DNA from 3 places in the Rhodoferax sp. PAMC 29310 genome. Region 2 is predicted to be linked to each of the others. Evidence: predicted binding sites of a transcription regulator. Region 2 holds the regulator's gene; each other region holds the start of a gene.
The links. The regulator FNR, encoded in region 2, switches genes on or off when oxygen is low (the NO sensors DNR and NnrR bind a similar motif). The targets are predictions, from matches to a motif close to TTGATNNNNATCAA.
Positions count from the first base shown of each region.

Region 1: J8G15_RS13925 (universal stress protein) is a predicted target of FNR. The motif match lies at 4,103-4,116, and genes of this name have one in related genera.
Region 3: J8G15_RS09490 (DUF2892 domain-containing protein) is a predicted target of FNR. The motif match lies at 6,487-6,500, and genes of this name have one in related genera.

Region 1 is NZ_CP072852.1:2,991,485-2,999,530, forward strand. Features, by position in the region: gene J8G15_RS13905 (phosphoenolpyruvate carboxykinase (GTP)) at 1-1,593, shown strand, start outside; gene J8G15_RS13910 (hypothetical protein) at 1,738-2,130, opposite strand; gene J8G15_RS13915 (LysR family transcriptional regulator) at 2,252-3,208, shown strand; gene J8G15_RS13920 (metallophosphoesterase) at 3,233-4,078, shown strand; gene J8G15_RS13925 (universal stress protein) at 4,187-4,609, shown strand; gene J8G15_RS13930 (TetR/AcrR family transcriptional regulator) at 4,692-5,309, opposite strand; gene J8G15_RS13935 (LysR family transcriptional regulator ArgP) at 5,372-6,280, opposite strand; gene J8G15_RS13940 (D-amino acid dehydrogenase) at 6,369-7,694, shown strand; gene J8G15_RS13945 (dienelactone hydrolase family protein) at 7,801-8,046, shown strand, end outside.
Region 2 is NZ_CP072852.1:1,388,644-1,396,689, forward strand. Features, by position in the region: gene J8G15_RS06310 (efflux RND transporter periplasmic adaptor subunit) at 1-2, shown strand, start outside; gene J8G15_RS06315 (sensor domain-containing diguanylate cyclase) at 1-1,108, opposite strand, end outside; gene J8G15_RS06320 (sulfite exporter TauE/SafE family protein) at 1,158-1,835, opposite strand; partial or broken gene hemN (oxygen-independent coproporphyrinogen III oxidase) at 1,845-3,242, opposite strand; gene fnr (fumarate/nitrate reduction transcriptional regulator Fnr) at 3,394-4,113, shown strand; gene J8G15_RS06335 (fasciclin domain-containing protein) at 4,210-4,665, opposite strand; gene J8G15_RS06340 (cation diffusion facilitator family transporter) at 5,042-5,695, shown strand; gene J8G15_RS06345 (2Fe-2S iron-sulfur cluster binding domain-containing protein) at 5,775-6,071, shown strand; gene ylqF (ribosome biogenesis GTPase YlqF) at 6,066-7,025, opposite strand; gene J8G15_RS06355 (patatin-like phospholipase family protein) at 7,160-8,046, opposite strand, start outside.
Region 3 is NZ_CP072852.1:2,084,900-2,092,945, forward strand. Features, by position in the region: gene J8G15_RS09460 (acyl-CoA dehydrogenase family protein) at 1-742, opposite strand, end outside; gene J8G15_RS09465 (nitrilase-related carbon-nitrogen hydrolase) at 754-1,632, opposite strand; gene J8G15_RS09470 (glycine betaine ABC transporter substrate-binding protein) at 1,699-2,589, opposite strand; gene J8G15_RS09475 (ABC transporter permease) at 2,619-3,365, opposite strand; gene J8G15_RS09480 (ABC transporter ATP-binding protein) at 3,368-4,498, opposite strand; gene J8G15_RS09485 (ABC transporter permease) at 4,495-5,178, opposite strand; gene J8G15_RS09490 (DUF2892 domain-containing protein) at 6,556-7,449, shown strand; gene J8G15_RS09495 (hypothetical protein) at 7,454-7,825, shown strand; gene J8G15_RS09500 (DedA family protein) at 7,822-8,046, shown strand, end outside.

The sequences.
Region 1 (8,046 bases), 1.6 Mb from region 2:
CAAAAAGAAAACGCCGGCCCCACCAACAACTGGATGGCCCCCGCGGAGATGCGTGTTTTGTTGCAGCAAGGCGCCAACACCACCAAGGCCTTGTTTGACGGCTGCATGAAAGGCCGCACCATGTATGTGGTGCCGTTCTCGATGGGCCCGCTGGGCTCCCACATTTCCCACATTGGCATCGAGTTGACCGACAGCCCCTATGTGGCGGTGAACCAAAAAATTATGACCCGCATGGGCAAAGCCGTGTACGACGTGCTGGGCGTGAATGGCGACTTCGTGCCTTGCATGCACACCGTGGCCGCCCCACTGGAGACCGGCCAGGCTGACGTGAAATGGCCGTGCAACAAAACCAAGTACATCGTGCACTACCCAGAGACCCGCGAAATCTGGTCTTACGGATCGGGTTATGGCGGCAATGCTTTGTTGGGCAAGAAATGCTTTGCACTGCGTATTGCATCCAATATGGGGCGCGACCAGGGGTGGTTGGCTGAGCACATGCTGATTTTGGGTGTCACCAACCCACAAGGCAAAAAGTACCACGTGGCGGCCGCTTTCCCCAGCGCCTGTGGCAAGACCAACTTTGCGATGCTGATTCCACCCGCCGGCTTTGAAGGCTGGAGCGTGACCACCATTGGTGACGACATTGCCTGGATCAAACCCCACGCCGACGGCAAGATGTACGCCATCAACCCTGAAGCCGGTTATTTTGGCGTGGCTCCGGGCACCAACACGCTGACCAACCCGAACTGCATGGCCAGCCTGAACCGCGATGTGATTTTCACCAACGTGGCGCTGACCGACGACGGCGACGTGTGGTGGGAAGGCATGACAGAGACAGCGCCTCAACACTTGATTGACTGGCAAGGCAAAGACTGGACGCCTGCCTTGGCCCGCGAGACTGGCGCCAAAGCCGCACACCCGAACGCTCGCTTTACCGTCGGCGCCATGAATAACCCAGCGTTGGACCCCGCCTGGGACGACCCAGCTGGCGTGCCGATTGACGCCTTCATCTTCGGTGGCCGTCGCTCCACGACCGTGCCACTGGTTACTGAAGCGCGCACTTGGCAAGACGGCGTTTACATGGCCGCGACCATGGGCTCTGAGACCACTGCAGCCGCAGTGGGACAGATGGGCGTGGTGCGCCGCGATCCCTTTGCCATGCTGCCATTCTGTGGCTACAACATGAGCGACTACTTCCAGCACTGGCTGAACATGGAGCACAAGCTGGAGTCTCTGGGCCACACCTTGCCACGCATCTTCTGCGTGAACTGGTTCCGCAAAGGCGACGACGGCAAGTTCGTTTGGCCCGGCTACGGCGATAACATGCGCGTGCTGAAGTGGATGATTGACCGCCTCGAAGGCCAGGCCAAAGGTGTTGACCATGCGATTGGCGTCAGCCCTACCTACGGTGAAATCAACTGGACCGGTCTGAACTTCAGCGAAGCACAGTTCAACACCGTGACAAGCATCGACAAAGCGGCCTGGACTCAGGAACTCGCATTGCATGCCGACTTGTTCCAACAATTGGCATACCACTTGCCCAAAGAATTGGTCGAGACCAAATTGCAGCTGGAGAAGCGACTGGCGGCCTGAGGAGGCAGCCCAAAAGCCGCAAAATGGCATGACCTGCCATTCTGCAGAACGCGCCTGACGCTACCGCGCTCAGGCATGAAAAAAGCCACCGGACCCGGTGGCTTTTTTTGCGCCGTTGCGACCTGCGTCGCGCCGGGGTGGGATTTAGTTCGCGCCAGTGCGATCGATAGCGGACTGTAGGTCCGCCATGATACGGGGATCCGCCTGGGCAGACGCCCACAAACGGCGGTCTGCACGAGCCTGCGCACTGCGTGCGGCCCAATCATTCATGGCGCTTAGCGTCGCTTTGGCCAATGTTTGTGCGGAACCGGCAAACAGGGCCAGTGCAGCAAAGCCAACCACCCACAAAGCCACCCAGGCCAGCAACAAATGGCCGTCTGCCCAGGTTTCGATCAGTTGGTCAGCGACTACGATCAAAGCGGACACCATGGCGGCGAGCAACATGGCGCTCAAGCCGCGGTGACCTGCGGTCTGGCCTGCAGGTGCGGTGGTTTGACCCAGTGGCAGCGCGTGGCGGGTTGGTGTGTAGGTGGTCATGATTTATTCCTTCAATCAAACGCCTCAATGTGATGACGTGTCTCGATATTAGGGTAAACACTAGGTATCGCCTAATTTATATTTATGATGCCAACTATTCATCGACGTGATAAATTGACTTATGCCCCCCACCAACTTCAAGAAGCTCGACCTGAATTTGCTTCGGGTTTTTGATGAAGTGATGACCGAACGCAGCCTGACCCGGGCCGCGCGCAAGCTGTCCATCACCCAGCCAGCCGTCAGCAATGCCTTGCGACGCCTGCGCGAGGCCATGGGTGACGAGCTGATCAAGCGCAGTGGCCAAGCCATGGCCCCCACGCCGCGTGGACTTGCGGTTTGGCCGGCGGTGCGCGAGGCCCTGCGCCAGTTGCAGGATGTGATCTCCCCCAGCACCTTTGTACCCGGTGAAGCGCAAGCGACCTTTGTGCTGGCCATGGCGGACGCCACGTCGGCCAATTTGCTGCCGGGCCTGATGGCCGTTCTGGAACGTGACGCCCCTCAATTGTCGATCCGTGTCGTTCCATTGGTCACCCGCGACCCCCGCCCGCTGTTGGAGCAAGACGGGGCGGATCTGGCGATTGGCTACTTTCCCTCCGTGCTGGGCGACCTGACCGCGCGCGCTCAGGCCGGCGAGACGGTGGCCTTTGCCACCCAGCGACTGTTCAGCGGTGAGTACGTCTGCGCCATGCGTCAGGGCCACCCGCTGACCAAGGGCCCACTCACTCTGAACCGATTTTGCAGCGCACGCCATGTGCTGGTGAGCTACTCCGGGCGACCGTTTGGCTTCATCGACGAGGCGCTGGCCGTGCTGGGGCGGGAGCGTCAAATTGCACTCACGGTGAACCAGTTTTTCACCGCCGGCACGCTGGCGGCTCAATCCGACCTGCTGACGGGCATGCCACGGCACTTCCTCGCGGTGTCCGGCCTGCAGGACCAACTTATTCTTCGAGATCTGCCATTTGCCGTGCCGCCGCTGAACATTGACGCTCTTTGGCACCATCGGCGCAACCGGGACAGTGCCCATGATTGGCTTCGCCGCACCATTGCGGGCGTCGCCTCGACGCAGTCGGGCACATGAACCGCTTGCCTGACAATAAACGCCATGAACATTCAGCTTTTGTCGGACCTGCACCTGGAGACCCACCCCAACTGGGTCGCCACCCCGGCGCCCGGGGCGGATTTGCTGGTGCTGGCCGGCGACATTGGTTCTTACCAGGTGAACTCGAGCCTGACGGATGACGACTTCGGGCTGGGGCGTTTTTCGCCGCGCCACGGCTGGCCAACCCCGGTTCTGTTTGTGCCGGGCAACCACGAGTACGACGCGCTGGACTTTGACGAGGCCCACGCCCGCCTGCGCGAGGTCTGTGAGCGCCAGGGCATCACCTGGCTGGAGCGTGAAGTGGTGACCTACACCCACTTGGGCGCGCAACAGTTGCCCACGCCAGTGCGGTTTGTGGGCACCACGCTATGGACCGACTTTGACGCCCTGTGCCCGGTGGATGACGCGCCCACGTCCAACCGGCTGGCGCAGCAATTGAAAGCCCGAGACAAGGCCTTTCGCGCCGCCAATTTTTACCTTAAGAAGACCTCCGGCACCCGCCGCGGCGTGCCCATGCTGGCTGCTGAGGTGCGTGACCAGGCCATCATCTGCCGGGACTGGTTGACGCAGGCGCTGACGCAACCTTTTGAAGGCCACACCGTGGTGGTCACCCATTTTGCGCCCAGCCTCTTGAGCGCCGACCCCCGCTATGGCATGACACCGGGCACGGCCGGTTTTTGCAATGACCTGGACCACCTGCTGATCCACGCCCGCTTGTGGCTGCACGGCCACTTGCATGCACCCAGCAACTATGTGAAAAACGGTTGCCGGGTGGTCGCCAACCCCTTGGGTTACGCCCGCAAGAACGAGCAATCCGCATTTCTGCCCGACAGTTTCATGACTCTCTAATGTCAGCGCCCACCGCCTCATTTTTTGATCTGAATTAAGTCGAGTTGACTTGACGCATGTCAGGTTGGGACAGCTTGAGTACACTAACTTCTCAATAAGGAGACTTCTATGAACATTCTTCTCGCCGTTGACGGTAGCCCTTACACCAAGAAAATGCTGGCCTATCTGACCACGCACGAGTTGTTCTCTTCCGAGAAGAACAGCTACACCGTGTTCACGGCCCAACCTGCCTTGCCCCCTCGCGCTCGCGCGGCGGTCGGCAAGGAAATTGTTGAAAAATACTACAGCGAAGAGGCGGAGAAAGTGTTGGCCCCGGTCAGCAAGTTCCTCGTGCGCCACCGCATTGACGCTAAAAGTAGCTGGAAGGTGGGCCACGCAGGCGAGTCGATCTCCAAGTTCGCAGACAGTGGCGACTTTGATCTGGTGATCATGGGCTCGCACGGTCACGGCACGCTGGTCAATCTGGTGATGGGCTCTGTGGCCACCCAAGTGCTGTCCCATTGCAAGGTGCCGGTCATGCTGGTTCGTTAAGTCAGTGACCGACTTTGCTATTGATTAAATAGCCTCCTACGCCTGCTGGACGGGGGTAGGGGCCGAAAAAACATCTACAATCTCAACGGGTTCTAAGACCGTCAAAACAGGTACTCACCACCAAGTCTGTGACTTGGTCGTCGGTGAGCGTCCCACCCATCTTCAGAAACTCCACCACCGGGTCGCAGGCCCGCGCGTAGAGGGTGTACAGCACGGCAATCGCCGGAAGCGACGGGTTCACTTCGCCAGCGGCTTGGGCCGCCTCAATCCACTCACCCATGACATCACTGACCGTCACCAAGGCGTCCATATAGTCTTTGTTGCCCACCAAGGCGGTGCGCAACGCAGAGTTTTGATTGGGGAGGGCTGGCATCTCACCGGCCAGTTTGATGCCCAGCATCCAGTGCACCACATGACGCAACTTTTCAACAGGAGCCAGTGCCTCTGGCACGGTTTCCACAAACGCTTGCGCTTGGCGCAAGACTCGCACCATGGCGGCGGCGGCCAGGTCCTCTTTGCTGGAAAAGTGCTTGTATAAACTGGCTTTGGCAATGCCGACCTGTGCGGCGACTTCGTCTACCGTCATGGCGTCAAAGCCTTTCTCAGCCAGCAGCCGATTCACCGCCTGCACGATGGCTTCTTCGCGGGCTTTGAGCATTTGCTGCTTGAAGGAAACTCGGAGGATGGGGGCGGTATTCATCGTCGTATTTTATTCAACTGCGTCGATTCATGGGTGCTTTGGTTTTTTTGATACTCAATCGTTCAAACCAATGACTGCGCGGCCGCGCCAGTCAAGGCGCTGGTCAAGGCGTCCAGCACCACCGAATCCAGATTCCAGCAATGCCAATACAACTCCACGGGCAAGGAGTGTTTCGGGGCGATATTGACCAAGCGGCCTTGCGCCAGGTGCTCACGCACTCCCAGCTCTGGCAACACACTGACGCCCCAGCCCGCCAACACCGCCCGCACCTGGCCTTCAGAACTGGGCACGTAAAGCTGGCTGAGCGCCACGCGCTTGAGGTTAAAGCTGGTGGCAATGAACTCTGCCTGCAAGCCGTCCTTGCGATTGAAGGCAATAAAAGGAAAAGCGCGAAAGTTGTGGGCCGTGATGCCGTCCGGGCAATGCTTGTCGGCATAGGCTGGCTCGGCCACTGCCACGTAGCGCATTGCGCCCAGAGGGAGCATTTTGCAACTGCGCAGCGCCTGCTTGAGGGTCGTCACACAACCCAGCACCTGGCCTTCACGCAGCCAATCGTGGGTGAACTCCTGATCGTCCGTGATAATTTCAATCGCCAACCCCTGTTGCACCAAGCGACTCAGCGCCGGCAGGGCCCAGGTGGCGATGCTGTCAGCGTTGATGGCAATCGAGATCCGCTCCTCATCGCGCCCATTGCCAGTGACGCCGGGCGTCAAGTCTTTGAGGTCGCGTTCCAGATCGGCTCGCAGCAAGCGCATCTGCATGGCGTGCTTGAGCAGCAAGCGACCGGCCGAGGTGGCTTTCAAAGGCCGGCTTCGCACAATCAACACCGTGCCGACCTGCACCTCCAGCGAGCGAAGCCGCTGCGACACGGCCGACTGGGTGATGGACAAGCGCACCGCTGCGCGCTCAAACCCACCCTCTTCCACTATGGCCGCCAAACACTCCAGGGCATCCGGATCAAAGGTACTCATCCCGCCTCCTCGAATTAGCTAATCTAATGTTTTTGATATTAGTTTAATTCTACTTTTTTTACCACCGGAGATCGGCCACACTGCGCGCATGAAAATCATCATTCTTGGCGCAGGCATTATTGGCGTGAGCACCGCTTGGCACTTATTGGAGCAGGGCCACGAGGTCACGGTCGTTGACCGTCAACCCGATGCAGCCATGGAAACGAGTTTCGCCAACGCGGCGCAAATCTCGGTGAGCTACTGCGAACCCTGGGCCAACCGGGATGCACCACTGAAAGCGCTGAAGTGGATGTTCAGCAAAGAAGCGCCCCTGCTGTTTCGCCCCAAGCTTGACTGGCACCAGTGGCTGTGGAGCCTGAAGTTCTTGGGTCAATGCAACGACAAGGCGTTTGAGCGCAATGTGCAACAGCTCGTCGCGCTGGGCGCGTACAGCCACTCGGCCCTGAAGTCGCTGGTGCAAAGCACCGGCATTGAATACCAGCGACTGGAGTGCGGCATCGCCCACTACTACACCGACCAGAAATCGTTTGACACCGCCGGTGACGCCGCCCAGTTGATGAGCAAATACGGCGTCTCCCGCCGCGTCGTGGACAAGGCCGAACTGCTGCGCATTGAGCCCGCGTTCAAGTCGTTTTCCGACCGAATCGTGGGGGGAACCTTCACCGCCAGTGACGAGTCGGGCGATGCCCGCGTCTTCACCCAGGCACTGGCCAAAGCCTGTGTTGCCCGCGGCGCAGAATTTTTGTATGGCCACGACGTGGTGCAATTGAACAAGGTCGGCGGCGCCATCGAATCTGTGGCGGTGCGCCCAGCGCGCATCGGGCCTGGCGGCCAGCGCGGCATTGGCGCGTCCCGCCAGTTGAACGCGGACCATGTGGTGGTCGCTTGCGGCTCGTACTCAGCGCCGTTACTGCGCACCGTGGGCGTGGACCTGCCTATTTACCCCGGCAAAGGCTACAGCGCCACCTTCAAGATCAAGCGCCCTGAACTCGCGCCCAAGGTCTCAACCATTGACGACGAGAAAAAAATCGCCATCAGCCGCCTTGGCGACCAGTTGCGCGTGGCCGGCACCATCGAAGTTGGCGGCTACGACCTGTCGCTGGACACGCCGCTGGCCCGGGCACGCTGTCAGATGCTGTCCAACCGCATTGAAGAGGTGTTTCCCGGCCTGTGCGACACCCGCAATGCCGAGCAAGGCGGCCAACCCAACTACTGGACTGGCTTGCGCCCTGCCACGCCCACCAACATTCCCTACATTGGCCAGACCAAGGTCAGCAAGCTGTGGGTCAACGCAGGACACGGTACGCTGGGTTGGACACACGGCGCTGGCTCCGGCAAGGCGCTCGCTGAGTTGATCTGCGGTCGTGAACCCGAGATGGCTTTCGCCTTTCACGGAGTGAAGACCACGGTCTAAGGCTGCCACTCCACGGGCCGGCGACACCAATCGCCAGCCCGTGAGGCAGCGCGAGGGTGCGCCGACCCGGTTTGCGAAGCCCGCCGGAACGGCGCAAAATGGGCGCATGAACGCGAACGACGCGCAACTGATTCAAATTCCCGTGGACGATGTCCACATCGAAGGCTTGCTAACCCTGCCAGGCCAGTGCTGCGGCTTGGTGCTGTTTGCCCACGGCAATGACAGCAGCCGCCACGACCCCCACAACACGACCGTCACCCAAGCCCTGCACGCCCAAGGCTTGGGCACCTTGGTGCTTGACCTGCTCACCGTGGCCGAGATGCTGGACTACCACACCCGTTTTGACATCTCG
Region 2 (8,046 bases):
AAACCAGAGCACCGGCAGCAGGCCCAACATCTTCTTCGTCGTCCAGAAAGACGACGCAATTGCGCCCGGTGCGCTTGGCTTGGTAGAGAGCACGATCGGCGCGGTCCAGCAGACCGACCCCTGTCCAGGAGTCGGTGGCGACAGCCACCCCCACACTAACGGTAATAGGGAATCGAGGCCACGCAAAGTCTTCAATGGCCAGGCGAATTCGCTCAGCAACGGCCATTCCCGCGCCCCGCCCCGTGTCCGGCAAGATCAATACCAACTCTTCACCCCCATAGCGGGCGACTTGATCGTAGGGTCGCGCCTGCGCCAACAGCACGGAGGCCACTTGCTGCAGGGCCTGATCGCCCGCAATGTGGCCAAATTGATCGTTGAATTCCTTGAAGCGATCAACATCAACAAAAATCAGCGCCATGGGCGCACCTGTGCGTTCGGTGCGCGCAAGCTCTTCGCACAGCGCATCGTCAAAAGCACGTCGATTATTCAAACCAGTCAAAGGGTCCAGCATTGCCTGCTGGCGAAGCAATTCATTCACGGACTCTAATTGTTTTTGGTATCCCTCCAACTGGAGTTGCCGCAACTGCTGCGTAACGGCCATAGATCGCAATTTGGCCTCGGTGTGCCGCAACTCCAGCAAGGAAACCACTTGCCGGGACAGAGCAAGCAATGCGGCTTTGGAACGCGAATCCAGTGCTCTGGGAACCCGGTCAATGACACACACTGTGCCCAGCTTGACGCCAGAGGGGGTCACCAAAGGTGCACCGGCATAGAACCGAATGCCGGGCTCCCCGATTACAAAGGCGTGATTGGCAAAGCGAGGGTCGTTTGCCATATCCCTTACCTCCATGACTTCCATTTCGCTGGCAATTGCATGCGAGCAAAAAGCATCTTGAATCGGTATTTGTGACACTTTCAACCCCACCCGGGCCTTGACCCACTGACGCTCTGTATCCAGCAAGGACACCATCGCAATGGGAACGTCACAAATCGCAGCGGCCAGTTTGACGACGTCGTCATAGGCTTGCTCTGCCGGTGTGTCCATGATCTGGTAAACGTCCAAAGCTTTCATCCTTGTCGCTTCGTCAGGAGACACAGGTGACGTCATAGGTGGATCCTCCGCATTATTTCTTTATCATCATACCGGTTTGCCTACTTTACGGGGTGACACACCACGGCGCGGCATCATGCGCATACGCCATCCAAAGCGCCCAGGCTGCGCTTGCGGCCAAGGCAAATCCAGCAACTCTGACCCCCCAATCACCCGTGCTTCCCCCGCCCAATCGCAACCAAAGCCAAGGCCCCGCCAACAAGGACACACCGGACCCAAGCGCAAACAAGGCCATCACCATGGCGCCATCCACGGCTTGACCACTAAGCGAAGCAACCAACAATGCCGAGTACAACAGGCCACAGGGCAGAAACGTCCACAAAGCACCAATGACCAGCGGCGCACCTCGCCCACGCCCTTGAGCCAGGGAGCGAGCCCCCGCCCAAATTTTGCGCCCAGTTGCCTCCAGCCAGATGGGTTGCCGGGCTTTCCACATCAGCAACAAACCTAGTACCAAGGTGGCGACGTGAAACAGTGTCCATACGGGTCGAAGTGCGGTCGACTGAACCGTCAGCCAGCCTAGCCCTTGCATGGAAGCAGCCGCCAGCGCGCCCAGTGCGGAATAGCCCACCAATCGCCCCAATTGAAATCCAAGCAAAGCAGAGTTTTTATAAGGGCCGGCTGCTTGACCAATGCCAGCGCAGGCCGCGCCACACATGGCAATGCAGTGCGGCCCACCGGCCAGTCCCATTAATAGTGCGGTTACCGCGAGAGAAGTCTGCATCACGCAATGCTAGATGACTTTTGAAAACTGGGCGCGTGTGCGGTCAGTCTGTAGATACCGGTCAAAGACCGTGGCCATGGCCCGGACAAAATGCAGGCCGGGCTCAGACACATGGATGCCAGCATCATCTACTGTGGCCAGCCCCTGATCCGTGAAAGGCGCCAGTGACTACAATTCGGAGGCAAAGTAATGGCGGAAATCGATGAGATAGGCCAATTCAACAGACTCAAACGAGACATCCCCCTGACACATTAGTGACATGATGATGGCGCGCCGAATCAGGTCATCACGGCTCAGGGCGACACCACTAACAACCGGAAAAAGATCCTGATCCAGGCGGTCAGAATATGACTCCATGGTTTTCGCGTTTTGGCTGTAACTGGGACCAACTCGCCCAATGACAGATACACCCAACTCGATCAAATCGCAGTCAGGCTGGGTGCTGAAGCCCTGAAAATTGCGATGCAGACGACCCTGTCGTTTGGCAATGGCCAACACATCGGTGGGCAAGGCGAAATGAGCCAGGCCAATGAACACATAACCAGCAGCTCGCAACGCCGCAATTGAGTTGGAATGCATGACCAGATTGGCCGCGTCGCTAGGAAGCGCAGCGGTGCTGATATGGCGCTGCGGTTTGAAGTGCGCCGGCCGGTGGGCGTAGGCATAGAGTGCGATGCGGTCGGGCCGCCACTCGATGACTTGTGACAGCGTACGCTCGAACGATTCCGAACTTTGTTGGGGCAGGCCATAAATCAGGTCCACGTTGATCGAATCAAAACCGCGCTGGCGGGCATCCTGAAACAGTTAGACCACTTGCTCAACAGGTTGAATCCGGTGTATCGCCATTTGAACTGCCGGGTCAATATCCTGAACGCCAATACTCAAGCGTTTAAAACCCAGCAGCATCAGTGCGTCCAGTCGATCGGAATCCAGGGTGCGCGGATCGATTTCGATGACGTACTCACCGGCCGGAAGCATTTTGAAATTTCGCCGCAACATGCTCATCAAATCGCCCAGCTGGGCATCGGTCAAAAAGGTAGGTGTGCCGCCTCCCACATACAGTTGACTCACCGACTGCCCCGCGCCCAACTCGGCCGTGTGAAGCTCTACCTCGCGACTCAAGTAGTTCAAATACGTGTCCGCATGTCCATGCTCACTTGTAACGACTTTGTTGCAGGAGCAGAAGTAGCACAGCGTTTCACAAAACGGAATATGCACATAAAGGGACATCGGCCGTGCGGCCACCGTCGGCCCAGAGCGGCGTTGGGCCAGCGCCTGCTTGTACTCAAGCTCGGCAAAGGCCTCGACAAATCGATCAGCGGTAGGAAAGGAGGTGTAGCGGGGACCAGAAGCATTCAACCGATTGAGCACGTCATTTAAATCAGGGGGGGCCGCATCGGCATTCATAGGCAATCCTTGGCAAGGCTGGAAATATGCCTTCAACCCCACATCAAAACCTTGACTCAGATCAACCTCGAATGAAATAGGACCTGCCAATTGATTTGACCTACATCAGGAAGTGCGGGGTCAGACGTCAATTGGTGCCAGAATGGTCTGCATGAACCCCATCACCTTAAAAGTCGCATGCTCCAGTTGCAATCTGAAGGAGCTGTGTATGCCACTTGGATTGACGCCGGACGAATTGGACCGTGTCGACGAAGTGGTGGCGGCGCGACGCAAAGTCAAGCGAGGTACAACGCTGTTTCGAACCGGTGAGAGGTTCACCAGTCTGTACGCCATTCGCACTGGTTTTTTCAAAACCAGCGTCGTCTCTGAAGATGGCAAGGACCAAGTGACCGGGTTTCAGATGGCTGGAGAAATCATTGGGCTGGATGGCATCGTGAATGACCAACACACTTGTGACGCTGTTGCCTTGGAAGATGCCGAGGTATGCGTCATGCCTTTTAATCGCGTTGAAGAAATCTCGCGGGAAGTGATTTCATTACAGCGCCATGTGCACAAAATCATGAGCCGCGAAATTGTGCGTGAGCACGGCGTGATGTTGCTGCTGGGCAGCATGCGCGCAGAAGAGAGACTGGCCGCGTTTTTGCTGAATCTGGTTCAACGATTAAACGCCCGTGGGTTTTCAAAAACCGAATTGGTCCTGCGCATGACGCGCGAGGAAATTGGAAGTTACCTGGGCTTGAAACTGGAAACCGTGAGCCGCACGTTTTCGAAGTTTGTGGAAGACGGCATTGTGGAAGTCAAACAGCGCCACATTCGTATTGTGGATGCCGAGATGTTGAAAGACATCGTCAACCCCAAAGCCTGCAATTGATCACACAGACCCATTAAAGAAAGCCGGATCATCCGGCTTTTTTTGTGGGCGCCCCGCGGTCTGTAGTTCGCAGGGAGCCCAACTTTGAGCCCGCAGTTACTTGGGCATGATCACGCTGTCAATCACGTGGATCACGCCATTGTCAGCCACGATGTCTGTCGCAGTGACCTTGGCGCCATCCACCATGACACCTCCCATAGTTTTGACAGTGATCTCAGAACCCTGAACAGTTTTGACTTTGCCGGCTTTGACATCGGCAGCCATCACTTTGCCGGGCACCACGTGGTAGGTCAATACCGAAGTCAGCTTGGCTTTGTCTTTCAACAGCGCATCAAGATCAGCTTTCGGAATTTTGGCGAAGGCCGCATCAGTCGGGGCAAACACGGTGAACGGGCCTGGGCCTTTCAACGTGTCAATCAAACCGGCAGCGGTCAACGCCGTGGCCAGGGTTTTGAAAGTCCCAGCAGAAACAGCGGTGTCAACAATGTCCTTCGCTTGAACAGAAAAAGCGACGCCAAAAGCCAACGCGGTTGCAAGAATGGTTTTTTTCATGGAGCTCTCCTAAAAATGAATGTCAGGTATGACGCGTCAAAGATGTGACGTGGCCGAATAATACAACCAATAAGTATCCATAATTTCTTTATGGTTTAAATTATTACTAATTGGTATCTTTATGAGTTGAAAAGAACCATTGGCTGAACTAACCTCAGAAATGCCTCGCTTCAAGAGCGTATTGCCCATCTACCGGCTTGAACATTGTTCAGCGACGACGCACCACTCGCAACAAGGTTTGACAAAAACTATACGGTTGGTTACGGCAACCTCTTCCTTGTCAAGCCTTGGAAATTGGGTCGTCCATCGCAGCAACAATGTCACTTGACACTGGAGTGACTAAAGGGTTCCCAATAGAGTCAATTTAAGGAGAACCATGTCTGCTCACTGCTGCGAACACGAAACACCCACCGCATCGTCCTTCGAAAACATGGATCGGTACCGGCGAATCCTGTGGATTGCCTTGATCATCAACGCCTTCATGTTTTTGGTGGAGATCTTGGCGGGTTACACCTCGGGTTCGCTGTCGCTATTTGCTGATGCGATTGACTTCGCCGGCGACGCTGCCAACTACGCCGTGTCTCTTGCAGTCTTGTCGGCGGCCTTGGTTTGGCGCGCCCGCGCCGCAATGGTGAAGGCGCTCAGCATGATCGCCTTTGGACTGTTCATTCTGACGCGGGCGGCGTGGGCCGCCCTGAACGGCGCCGTGCCAGACGCGCCGACCATGGGAGCGATCGGTTTGGTAGCACTGGTAGCCAATGTGGCCGTTGCCTGGATGCTGTACGCGTTTCGTGAGGGTGACGCCAACATGCGCAGCGTCTGGCTGTGCTCACGCAACGACGCCATTGGCAACCTAGCGGTAATGGCCGCCGCCGTGGGTGTATTTGGCACCGGGCAAGCATGGCCTGACGCGGTGGTGGCTGCGATCATATCCGGTCTGGCCTTGCATGGCGGCTGGCAGGTGCTGCGCCAGGCCCGCACCGAACTGGCGGCTGGCCCAGCCAATCATGAGCACGGTGACGCGGGCTGAAATAGCTACTTATTTGATAGCTGCCTTCGCTTACTCCATATGCCTATAGTGCCATTTCTCATCACAATATAATACTGGCATGAATGCCCCAGACGCACCACTTTTTTATACAGCGATCACCGAACCCGACCAGCAACAATTTGACGCATGGACCGAGCAACCCCTGCTAGTCTCCATGGAGCAAGGCGGCATCGATTGGCCCAGCTCTTGCCGGGGCGGCAACTGCCGAACCTGTATCGGAAAGCTCTCGAAAGGGTCGGTTCGTTACGAGATGGAATGGCCTGGCCTGAGTGCCGAAGAGAAGGCTGAGGGCTACGTCCTGCCTTGTGTGGCCTACCCTTGCTCAGACCTCACGTTGGGTCGAGAAGACCTATGACGCCGACCGCGAGTCGGGCCTGGGGACTTTCTTGAACCGAATTTTTCGGTCCAGCTCAATGGCATCTTTCTTCACCTGACGCTCAGCATCCATCTTCTGCCCTGCGGCCAACCACTCTGCAAACTCCTCTGGCGTTTCCAGCGTGATGCGTCCCATTAGAGCGGCGCGGAAATCGTAGATGGCAATTTCTGCCGCTTTCTGAAGATTTATCTTCTTGCCGCCCTGCAACGCGCCCCGCTTTCGGCCAATAGCCTCCAGCAAAACCTCATCGGTCATTTGGGCCACGCCCTCGAGCTTGAAACGGCCCTCGACATTGGCCGGGTAGTGGGCAATCAAGTAATTCAAAAGCTCGAGCGCCACCTCTTCTTCATTGAAGGCATTACGCCCAATGGCGCCGCTGGCCGCCAGGTTGTAGCCACTTTTGGCAACAATGATGCGCGGCCAAAGTACGCCCGGCGTGTCATAGAGGTAGAAGTCGTCGGCCATCGAAATCCGCTGCTCCAACTTGGTAATACCGGCTTCATCGCCTGTCTTGGCCGCCCGCTTGCCCGCCAAAGTATTGATCAATGTGGATTTACCCACGTTGGGAATCCCGCAAATCAGCACCCGCATGGGTTTGACCATGCCACCCCGGTTTGGCGCCAGCGCGAAACACGCAGTTGCCAACGCTTTGGCAGGCGCCGTCATGCTCGCATCCAGGCCAATGGCCTTGGTATCGGGCAGTTGGTTGTAGTGGGCCAGCCACTGATCTGTGCGCACCGGGTCGGCCAAATCTTGCTTGTTCAGCACCTTGAGCGCGGGTTTGCCCGCCGTCAACTCCGCCAGCATCGGGTTCGCACTTGAACCCGGCAAGCGCGCATCCAGAAGTTCGATCACGACATCAATATTCTTGATGCGATCGCCGATGGCCTTTTTGGTCAAATGCATATGACCAGGGAACCATTGAATAGCCATTATTTGTCCTTATCGTGGCAAGCAATGGTGCGCCACCGCACCAATAATGCCGATGGCGCATTGTCCCCTGCTTGAGAGGCGGTCAGCGCATCCAGTCAAAACAACACGTTGACCGGGATAAAAGCGCGGCCAGCCTAGCGAGACTTCGCCTCTATGGCTGCTTTTAGCCGGGGCAGCATAGCCTGCATGGCCGCTCGGCCAGCCAAAATGGAGCGGCGCCGGGTACTAAAGTCGGAACTGCCCACGCCCACCAACGACGGACGCACGACAACATCAGCATCCTTCAATTCAAAGTCATTGATGCTTTTTCCCATGATGGCAAAGGTTTGCATCAAAATCTGCAAGGTATCGGTCGCGGGATTCCCCTCTGGCGAGCTGGAAATGTCCACGGCGATGACCAACTCCGCCCCCATTTGTTGTGCGTACCTCACTGGCACGGGAGACACCAGTCCGCCATCGACATATTCACGCCCTGAAATCTTGACCGGCTGGAACAACGCGGGCACGGCACTGGACGCTCGAACAGCCGTGGCTGTGTCGCCCCGGCGAAACAACACGCCAACACCGCTATTTAAATCGGTGGCGACAATGCCCAATGGCAGAGACATCGCTTCAATGGGTCGCCCATCCACTTGGGCGCTGACATAGCGAGCCAGCGCTGCGCCGCGCAACATGCCCCGGCTGAAAATAGGAAGCGTCCAATCCGCAAAGGTGGCCTCTTCCATGGTTTCTGCGATCTGCTGAAGTTCAGCGCCCTTTTTACCATCCGCATACAAAGCAGCCACCAGGCTCCCCGCAGAGGTGCCAACAACCAGCGACGGTTGAATGCCCGCCTCTTCCAGCACTTGAATCACGCCTACATGGGCAAACCCACGCGCGGCACCGCCGCCCAGTGCGAGTCCAATTCGAGGCGCTTTTTTAACGACGATCAGGGGCGCAGCAGCAGGGGCCGCTGGCGCAGTCGGGGCGGGAACCGTTGCGCAGCCCCAAAGTGATGCCACACACAGACCTACCAATACGG
Region 3 (8,046 bases), 700 kb from region 2:
AGTTGAACATGCTCAACATGATCTTGAAACCTTCGTTGACTTGACCCAGCAAGTGATTGGCCGGAACCCGGCAATTGGTGAATTCCACCTCGCCGACGATGCAGCCCCGTCGACCCATGAAGTTGTAGGTTCGAGGAAATCGAATCCCTTTCGTCCCCTTGGGGACCACGATGGCACTCATGCCTTTTTGCGGTGCCACATCGGGATTGCTGATCCCGTAAACGATGTAGGTGTCGGCGACGGAGGCGTTTGAGATGTAGCGTTTAAACCCGTTAATGACCCATTCATTCGTGGCCGAATCAAACACGATCGTGGTTTGCATACCCGCGCTGTCCGAGCCCACATTTTGCTCAGTGACGCAAATGGCGCCGATCTCGCTGCCATTGACGATGCCCGCAAGATACTGATCCCTCACTTCAGGTTGCGCATACCGATGAAGGGGGTAGGCGCACGATGTGGCCGTGGCAATGGTTGTTTCAAACGCATAGCTAAGAGCCGCCGCTTCTTCCGACAAAATGACGGCATGGGTCAAACCGGGTGCGCTAAGACTACCCTGGTAGAGGTCTTGGAACATCAATTTAAGGTAGCCGCCTTCACCTAGGGCCTTGATAACGGCCTTGACCTCACCCCACTCCTCGCGATCTTCAATCGCGGCGGCGCGTGGGCCGAGTTCGCGCTGCAGAAAGTCGCGCGCATCGGACCGAAACTGGCCGTCCTGCGTCGACAACAAGAAATCCTTCATGACTTTGTCCTTTACCGTTGTGTTGTCGGCGGCATGCCGATTCGTTGTGCCAGCCGATCTATCTCGCGCTGCACGAGGCTCAAATTGCTGTCACGCACCGTTGGCAATAGAAAACGTGCCCGTCGTACGTCAGCGAAATCGAGTTCAGCCGTCACAAGGCCAACCCAATCGTCACTGGCTTGCGCCAACGCCTTTCCATAAGGGTCAAGAATGCGAGACCCCCCCCAGAAAAACGCGTCCCCTTCATGACCGAGCCGGTTGGCAAACATGACGGGGAGTCCGTACATCATTGAGTAGAAACGAATGGCAAGATCCCATCCCTCGGGATTTGAAAAGTCTCCGCCAACCGCCCCAAGCGCCGAATTGACGGGCGCAATGAGAATGGTCGCACCATGCAACATTGCTAGGTGAACGAGGGCAGGATTCCAGAGGTCAGCACAGGTCAAAACGCCGGCGTTCCACGGGCCTTCAATGGGTAGTGTTTCGACGTAGCGCCCCCCCGCAAAAAGCTTTCCTTCATCGAGGTTTCCATAGCTAGGAAGGTTGAGTTTTCGATGAACAAACACAACCTTTCCGTCACGGACTGCGGCCATGGAGTTATAGAGTTGGGCTGCAAGCCCTTCCTCTACGAACCCGAAAATCACATCAATACCCTGAGAAGCCTCGGCAATCTGCAAAACAAGGGGATCATCGCGGCTCATCGCCATCTCCACGACGCTGTCTTCAAGCCGATACCCCGTCAGTGACAACTCGGGGAAAAGCAGCAATTTGACGCCTTGGACTCTCGCTTCGTCGATGAATTTCAAGTGAAACTCGAGGTTGTGGGCGAGGTCTCCCAAGACGCAGTCTGTTTGAGCGACAGCTACCTTGATGCGAGATTGAATCGACATTCTTTGACTCCCTGGGTTGACAACTTCACCGGTGCCCGGTGAAGTTGTCAGCTGGATAAATGAGTTTTAGAGAATTCCCGAGGACTTGAGGAATCCTTCGGCGACATCGCGAATGGTTTTTCGATCAACATCGACTGAAGCATTGAGGCGAGACATCACCGCGTCATCCAACTTGGAAGAGAGTGCATTCAGCAAGTCTGCAATTTTGGGGTTTGCATCCAACGTCGCCTTGCGGATGACAGGCGTCAAAGCATAGGCAGGAAAGTAATTTTTATCGTCTTCCAGGACGACAAAATCGAAGGCCGGAATTCGACCGTCTGTAGCGAAGACCAAAGCGATATCAACTTGCTTGTCGCGCAGCGCCTGGTAAGTTAAACCAGAGTCCATTCGTTTGACATCGGCTCTCGGAAACTCAAAACCATAGGCTTCTTGGAGGGGCTTCAAGCCATCACTGCGTGCAGCGAACTCGGCATTTGATGCAAAAGACAGTTTTTGTCCCGCTTTGATGGCGGACGCCAGCTTACTCAGTGAATTGATGCCCTTTGCCTGAACGTCCGCTTTACGCATGGCCAAGGCATAGGTATTGTTGGCTTTGGATGGGTTCAGCCAAACGAGGTTCTTTTTGGCATCCAGTTCTTTGACCATGGCGTAGGTCTTTTCAGCCGACATTTTCTCTTCAACTTTGTTGTAAGTAATGAGAGATGTGCCGGTGTATTCCCAATAGACGTCAACCTGCCCATTTTCTTGCGCTTGACGAAGAACGGCGCTTCCCATGCCGGCTCGAACGTCAACTTTATAACCCTTCGCAGTCAAGAGCTGACCTGTCATTTCGGCCATGATTTGTTGCTCGGTGAAATTTTTACCACCGACCACAATCGGGTCTGCCGCAGTTGCGGATATTGCTGCGAAGCCGAGCGCCAATGCGGTTGCGGTACGAATAAGTTTCGAGAATTTCATGATGTCTCCTATGGTTATAAATTGCAGACTCATCGCAGGGGATTAATCCCGCGTGGAATCCACATATATGCAGCAACTCCAGCAAGCGAGTCGACAAGCACTGCCAGCAAGGCCGTGGGAATGGCACCTGCAAGCATCATTCCGGTATCGTTCAAATCGATTCCCGTAAAGATCAATTCACCCAGTCCGCCCCCGCCAATCAGAAAGGCCAACGGCACTGTTCCGACGTTGATGGCGAGTGCTGTTCGTATCCCGGCAAACATGACATACAAGGAGTTGGGCAACTCCACTTGAAGCAAGATCTGTCGTGGCGTCATGCCTAGGCCATGCGCTGCCTCCAACATATGAGCTGGTACGGAGATGAGGCCCGAATACGCATTTCTTACGATGTACAACAAGGAGGCTAGCCAAAGGGCAAAAATGGCGGGGGTAGAGCCAATTCCCAGCAGCGTCATAGAAAGCGCAAGCACGGCAAGCGTTGGGATGGTGGTACTGATGTTCAGTATCTGCATCAGGCTCTCGGCCCAGCGTCGCATGGATGGCCGACTCAGGAGAATCCCAATTGGGATCCCTGTCAAGATGGCAAGGCCACCGGAGATCAAGGTGAGTTCGATGTGCTGTCCGGTCAGGTAAACAATATCGGACCAATACCGGCGCACCTCTTCAACCAACCCGAGTCGCTCTAGCCAGATTCCGACGGAGACTAATGCCGCAACGCCCACGAGGTAGACGCTACCAACACGACGCCACGCATTTGTTTTGCTAATGTCGGCCATGGCTAGTTGCTCACTGCCGCATCGCGGTAAGTTCGGCCAAGGAAGTGAGTGATGCCGCGTTGAGTGATATAGCCCTGGTAAAGCCCCTCGTCATTCACCACTGGCAGCCAAGTCAGATCATGGGTGAACATATAGGAAACCGCCGTTCTCAAATCGTCGGTTGACCGAACCACTGCCTTCAGGCCAGAGTGGTGGTTCTTGCAGACCCCCTGGGTGGCGTCACTGACGCTCTTGTAGACAACCCCTATTGCATGTCCGCTTTGCCCGACCAGAATGACATTCTCGTAGCCTGAGCTCTTCATTTGACGACTGGCGTCTTCAAGACTTTCCCCTTCAGTCACGCGCGGTGGCTGCGGGTCCATGACCTCGCCAACGCTAATCAGGCGAAGCCGCTTCAACGTCCTGTCATTGCCGACGAAGTCTGCAATAAAAGTGCTTGCGGGATGGGCGAGCACGTTGTCAGGTGTGTCAAATTGCTCAAGCTTGCCCGCTCTGAAGATGGCGATCTTGTTGCCCATCTTGACCGCTTCATCGATATCGTGACTGACAAACAGTATTGTTTTACCGAGCCTTTCTTGCATCTTGAGAAATTCATCCTGGATGATGGATCGGTTGATGGGATCGATGGCACCAAAGGGCTCATCCATCAACAACACAGGTGGGTCAGCCGCCAATGCCCGGGCGACCCCGATGCGCTGCTGCTGCCCTCCGGAAAGCTCTTTGGGGTAACGATTGAGGAAGATGGCCGGGTCAAGAGCAACCATCTCTAGCAACTCTTCGGCTCGCTTGCGAATCTTGGACTGATCCCATCCCAGCATGCGAGGCACGATACCGACGTTTTGCTCCACCGTCATATTTGGGAAAAGGCCGATCTGCTGGATGACATAGCCAATTTGGCGCCGCAAGGTGATCGTGTCGTAGTCCGTCGTGTCTTTTCCGTTCAGGAAAACCTTGCCAGAACTTGGCGCGATGATGCGATTGACCATTTTCAGGGTTGTTGTCTTCCCACACCCGGAGGGTCCAAGAAGTACACAGATTTCACCCTCTTTTACTTCCATGTTCACGTGATCAGCGGCGACCGCAGGACCTTGCCTGGCTTCAAAGATTTTGGTGAGGTTTTCGAGGCGAATCATGTTTTCGAAGCTCCTGGAGTTGAGCGTGGATTGGACTTGAGACCGACTGGAGTCATCCAGTTTTGCAGCCATAAAAGGAGGGAGTCTGCGAGTATTGCCAACAAGCTCACGGCCACCGCGCCGGTGATGAGTTGACGCGCGTCGGTTTGTGAAATGCCACGACTGATGAAGGTGCCCAATCCGCCAGCACCGATGTATGCGGCAATCGCCATGATGCCGATCGACAGAACAACCGCACTTCTCACCCCAGCCATGATGACAGGGAGGGCGATCGGCAACTCGACACTGATCAAGCGTTGAATGGCTGTCATGCCCATGCCGCGCGCAGCTTCACGAAGGGCGGGCTCAACGTTGTTAATCGCTGTGTAGGTGTTCCGAATGATTGGAAGTTGGGAGTAAAGAAGTACGGCGATGACCGCAGGGACATATCCAATACCATGCCCAAATTTCGACAGGACCGGAATCATGACTCCAAACATGGCAATGGACGGAATGGTCATGACGATTGCCGCGACATATAAAACGATGCTGGCAACTCTCTTGTTCTGAGTAATTGCGATGCCGATTGGAACCCCGGTCAGTATGGCAAGTCCGATCGCAACCCCGACCAACAGAACATGCTCACCCGTCCGTTTAAAGATCAGGTCGTAGTTTTCAACAACAAACAGCCAAGTTTCCAAGATGTCGTCTCCTATTTTTTACTGTGCCTATGCAATTGCAATAAGCACTTTGTACGCGTTCTTTTTTGCTGCGTCCTGTTTGAATCGTATTTCCCACCGGCTGGTGAATCGGCATGAAAATGGACGAATATGTGCCTGATTCGGACGAAGTATGGGTTTCGATATCCAAACAAAGATGAGACGGAGGTCAATTTGATGAAAGCGAACGCACTCGAGTCGGCTGCAGGTTATTTTTTATTGTCAGACTTCATCGTTGGGCGTTCGTGTAGCGAACTACCTCTTAAAACACACTGACATAGATGGCATAGGTCCATGTTTTTACGAAAAAAACCGAGCCTGGCATTCGGCGATTCGCAGGCATGATCAACGGCCACCAATAACGCCGATATCGGCGATCTAGCACAGCGTACGGCGGTTTTTGCGATCGCACTGGGTGGACTTCAGGATCGCCAGTAACGAGTACTCGCGAGTGCCTGCCATTGGGCGCTCAGCCAACCGTAACCTAAGGCCGCTTTGGGTCGGGAACTGCCAGAGGCGGCCGAAGTGTGACAGACCGCTTCGGGCCTCTTCCTGCTTTTCGAGTCCCGAAGCTGAACGTCAGCTTCTGGTCGTTGGCGGGTGCCGACGTTGACAAAATGGTCGCCATAAAGCCGCGTGCGATCCCTAGCTGCCAGCGGCTGCTATGGAGCAGGCAGATCGCAAATCTCTAAGACCGGAATCGCTGCTCAAGAGCCCTTCAGCCAAGAAAACCAGCGTACTCGGTTGAATGACTGCTCCCGATTTTTAGGGACTGAAAAATGCCCAAACTGGACCGGCATCGGGAATGACCGGAATGGAGAACTCGACGGAAATTTCCGGCTCACGATGAACGACCGATTACGCTGCATAGAAGCCCTTCATCTCTGCCCCGCCCATGCTTGCTTGCCCGAATGAATCGGCATAGCAACAAGGTGAGTTCGGAAAAATGGCGAGATCACGGGCGTCGCCTTCTTTCAGCCCACCACGAAGCATTTGCCCCACAAAACAGGCGAGCCAACGGGGCTGCCCCGGTGATCGCAACGCCGCCGTTTACGCCCACGGGCCTTTAGCGCCGATACAGCTTCCCCGGGTGGGTGCTTGATCTTCATGGTCAGGGTGGATTCGCCGCTCTCAATGGTCCGGGTACCTTCGACAAAAACCGATCACCTGTAACGACGCTTGATCTGCCAAGTGGGCGTCTGATAGGAGGGTGGTGACCTTGTAGATTGGGCGCAGGCCGCCGGCAAACCGATATTGCGGAGTCAATTCCACGAAGTTAGGTCAAGCTTCTTGATCAAGATTAAATTCAAATCAGCGAGACTAAATACTATAAGGGTATAAATTACTTTGGAAGACGCCATGAAAAATATGAACACGCTGGACCGGATCATTCGCCTGATACTCGGCGTGGCGTTGCTGGAGTTGGCTTACTTCTGGTTGGCTGGCGGTTGGCAAGTGGCCAGCTATGTCGGCGGTGCGATCATGGTCGGCACAGCAGCAATCAGCTTCTGTCCGCTGTATCGGCTGTTGGGTTTGAGCACGGTGTCGCGGCATCCAAAAACGTCTGGTACGGCGGTTTCAGTGGTCGCCGGTGTGCTGCTCGTCACGATGGTGGTCGGTGGAAGCTACGCCAGCGCGTTCTTCAGCCGCAAGCTGTTCTTGGAAGACTTCAACGCCATGAACAACTATTACAAGCAGACATTGTTCCTGACCGGCAAGAACGAGCGGGGGAAAGCCGTGGTCAACCTCAACAAATTGTTGCCTGCCTACCAACAGTTTCAAGACAAATACACGCGTTACCAGCCTTATGCCCTCAGGGGTGACCCACAGTTAACGTCCGACTTGGCGCAGGTGGCGACACTCTTCAAAGAGGTGGCGCCTCTGGTTCATACAGGCGATCTGCATCAAGCCCACCTGGATCTGGAAAAGGTTCGTCCTGTGTTCCAGGAGATGTTCAAACGCAATGGGTTTTCGATGCTGGCTGTGGCGCTGGTGGATTTTCACGACGCCATGGAAACCGTGCTGGATGCGGCCAACCAAAAAGACCCGACCAAGTTGATCGGGCTCTACCCGGCAGTTAGCGGCAAGCTGAAGGTGGTCGAAGCAGAGCTCAATGATGCTGAGATTCAGGACATACGGACCAACCTGGATGAGCTGCTGAGCCTGTCCAAGGCGCCTCACAGCGAGGCCCTGCCCGCAAAAGGTGACGCGTTGAAGTCCAGCTTCGTCAAGGTTTATTTGAAGCGGGGTTGACGGCATGCGCTGGCGCAAATTGACGCCAACCTGGCGGCGCAGGCTGATTGTTCTAGCGGTCGTCGTGGGTTTGGCCCTGTCTTCAATTTTTGGCTACCGGGCCATTCGCATCTTCGACTACCACCAACGCGTGGCGCGGGGCGAGATTCAGGTCGAGTCGCTGCGCGGCTGGATGACACTGCCCTATGTCGCCCAGCGATACAAGGTGCCGGAGCCGGCGTTGCGCGACGCCTTGGGCTTGCCGCCGACGGGGCACGACGAGCGCAACCTGAGTGACTGGTTCCGTGCGGAGCAGATTGAACCTGGCGCAGGGCGAAAAATCATTGAGTCGCTGATTTTGTCCAGGCCGAAGCCAGCGGGAACCGCGCCGCCGTGAGCAGCATCAGCGACCTCCTACTCACTGCCTTGCTGAATCAGGGCAATTTGCTTCTGGGAGGCACACTTTTTTTGGAGGCGCTGGGAATTCCGCTGCCGGCCAGCATGTTGGTCATCGCAGCGGGGGCCTTCACACGCCAGGGCGTGCTGGGGTGGGAGGGAGCGGCTACCTCTGCACTGCTGGGCGCAGTCGCTGGGGATGGATGCAGCTACTTGGTCGGG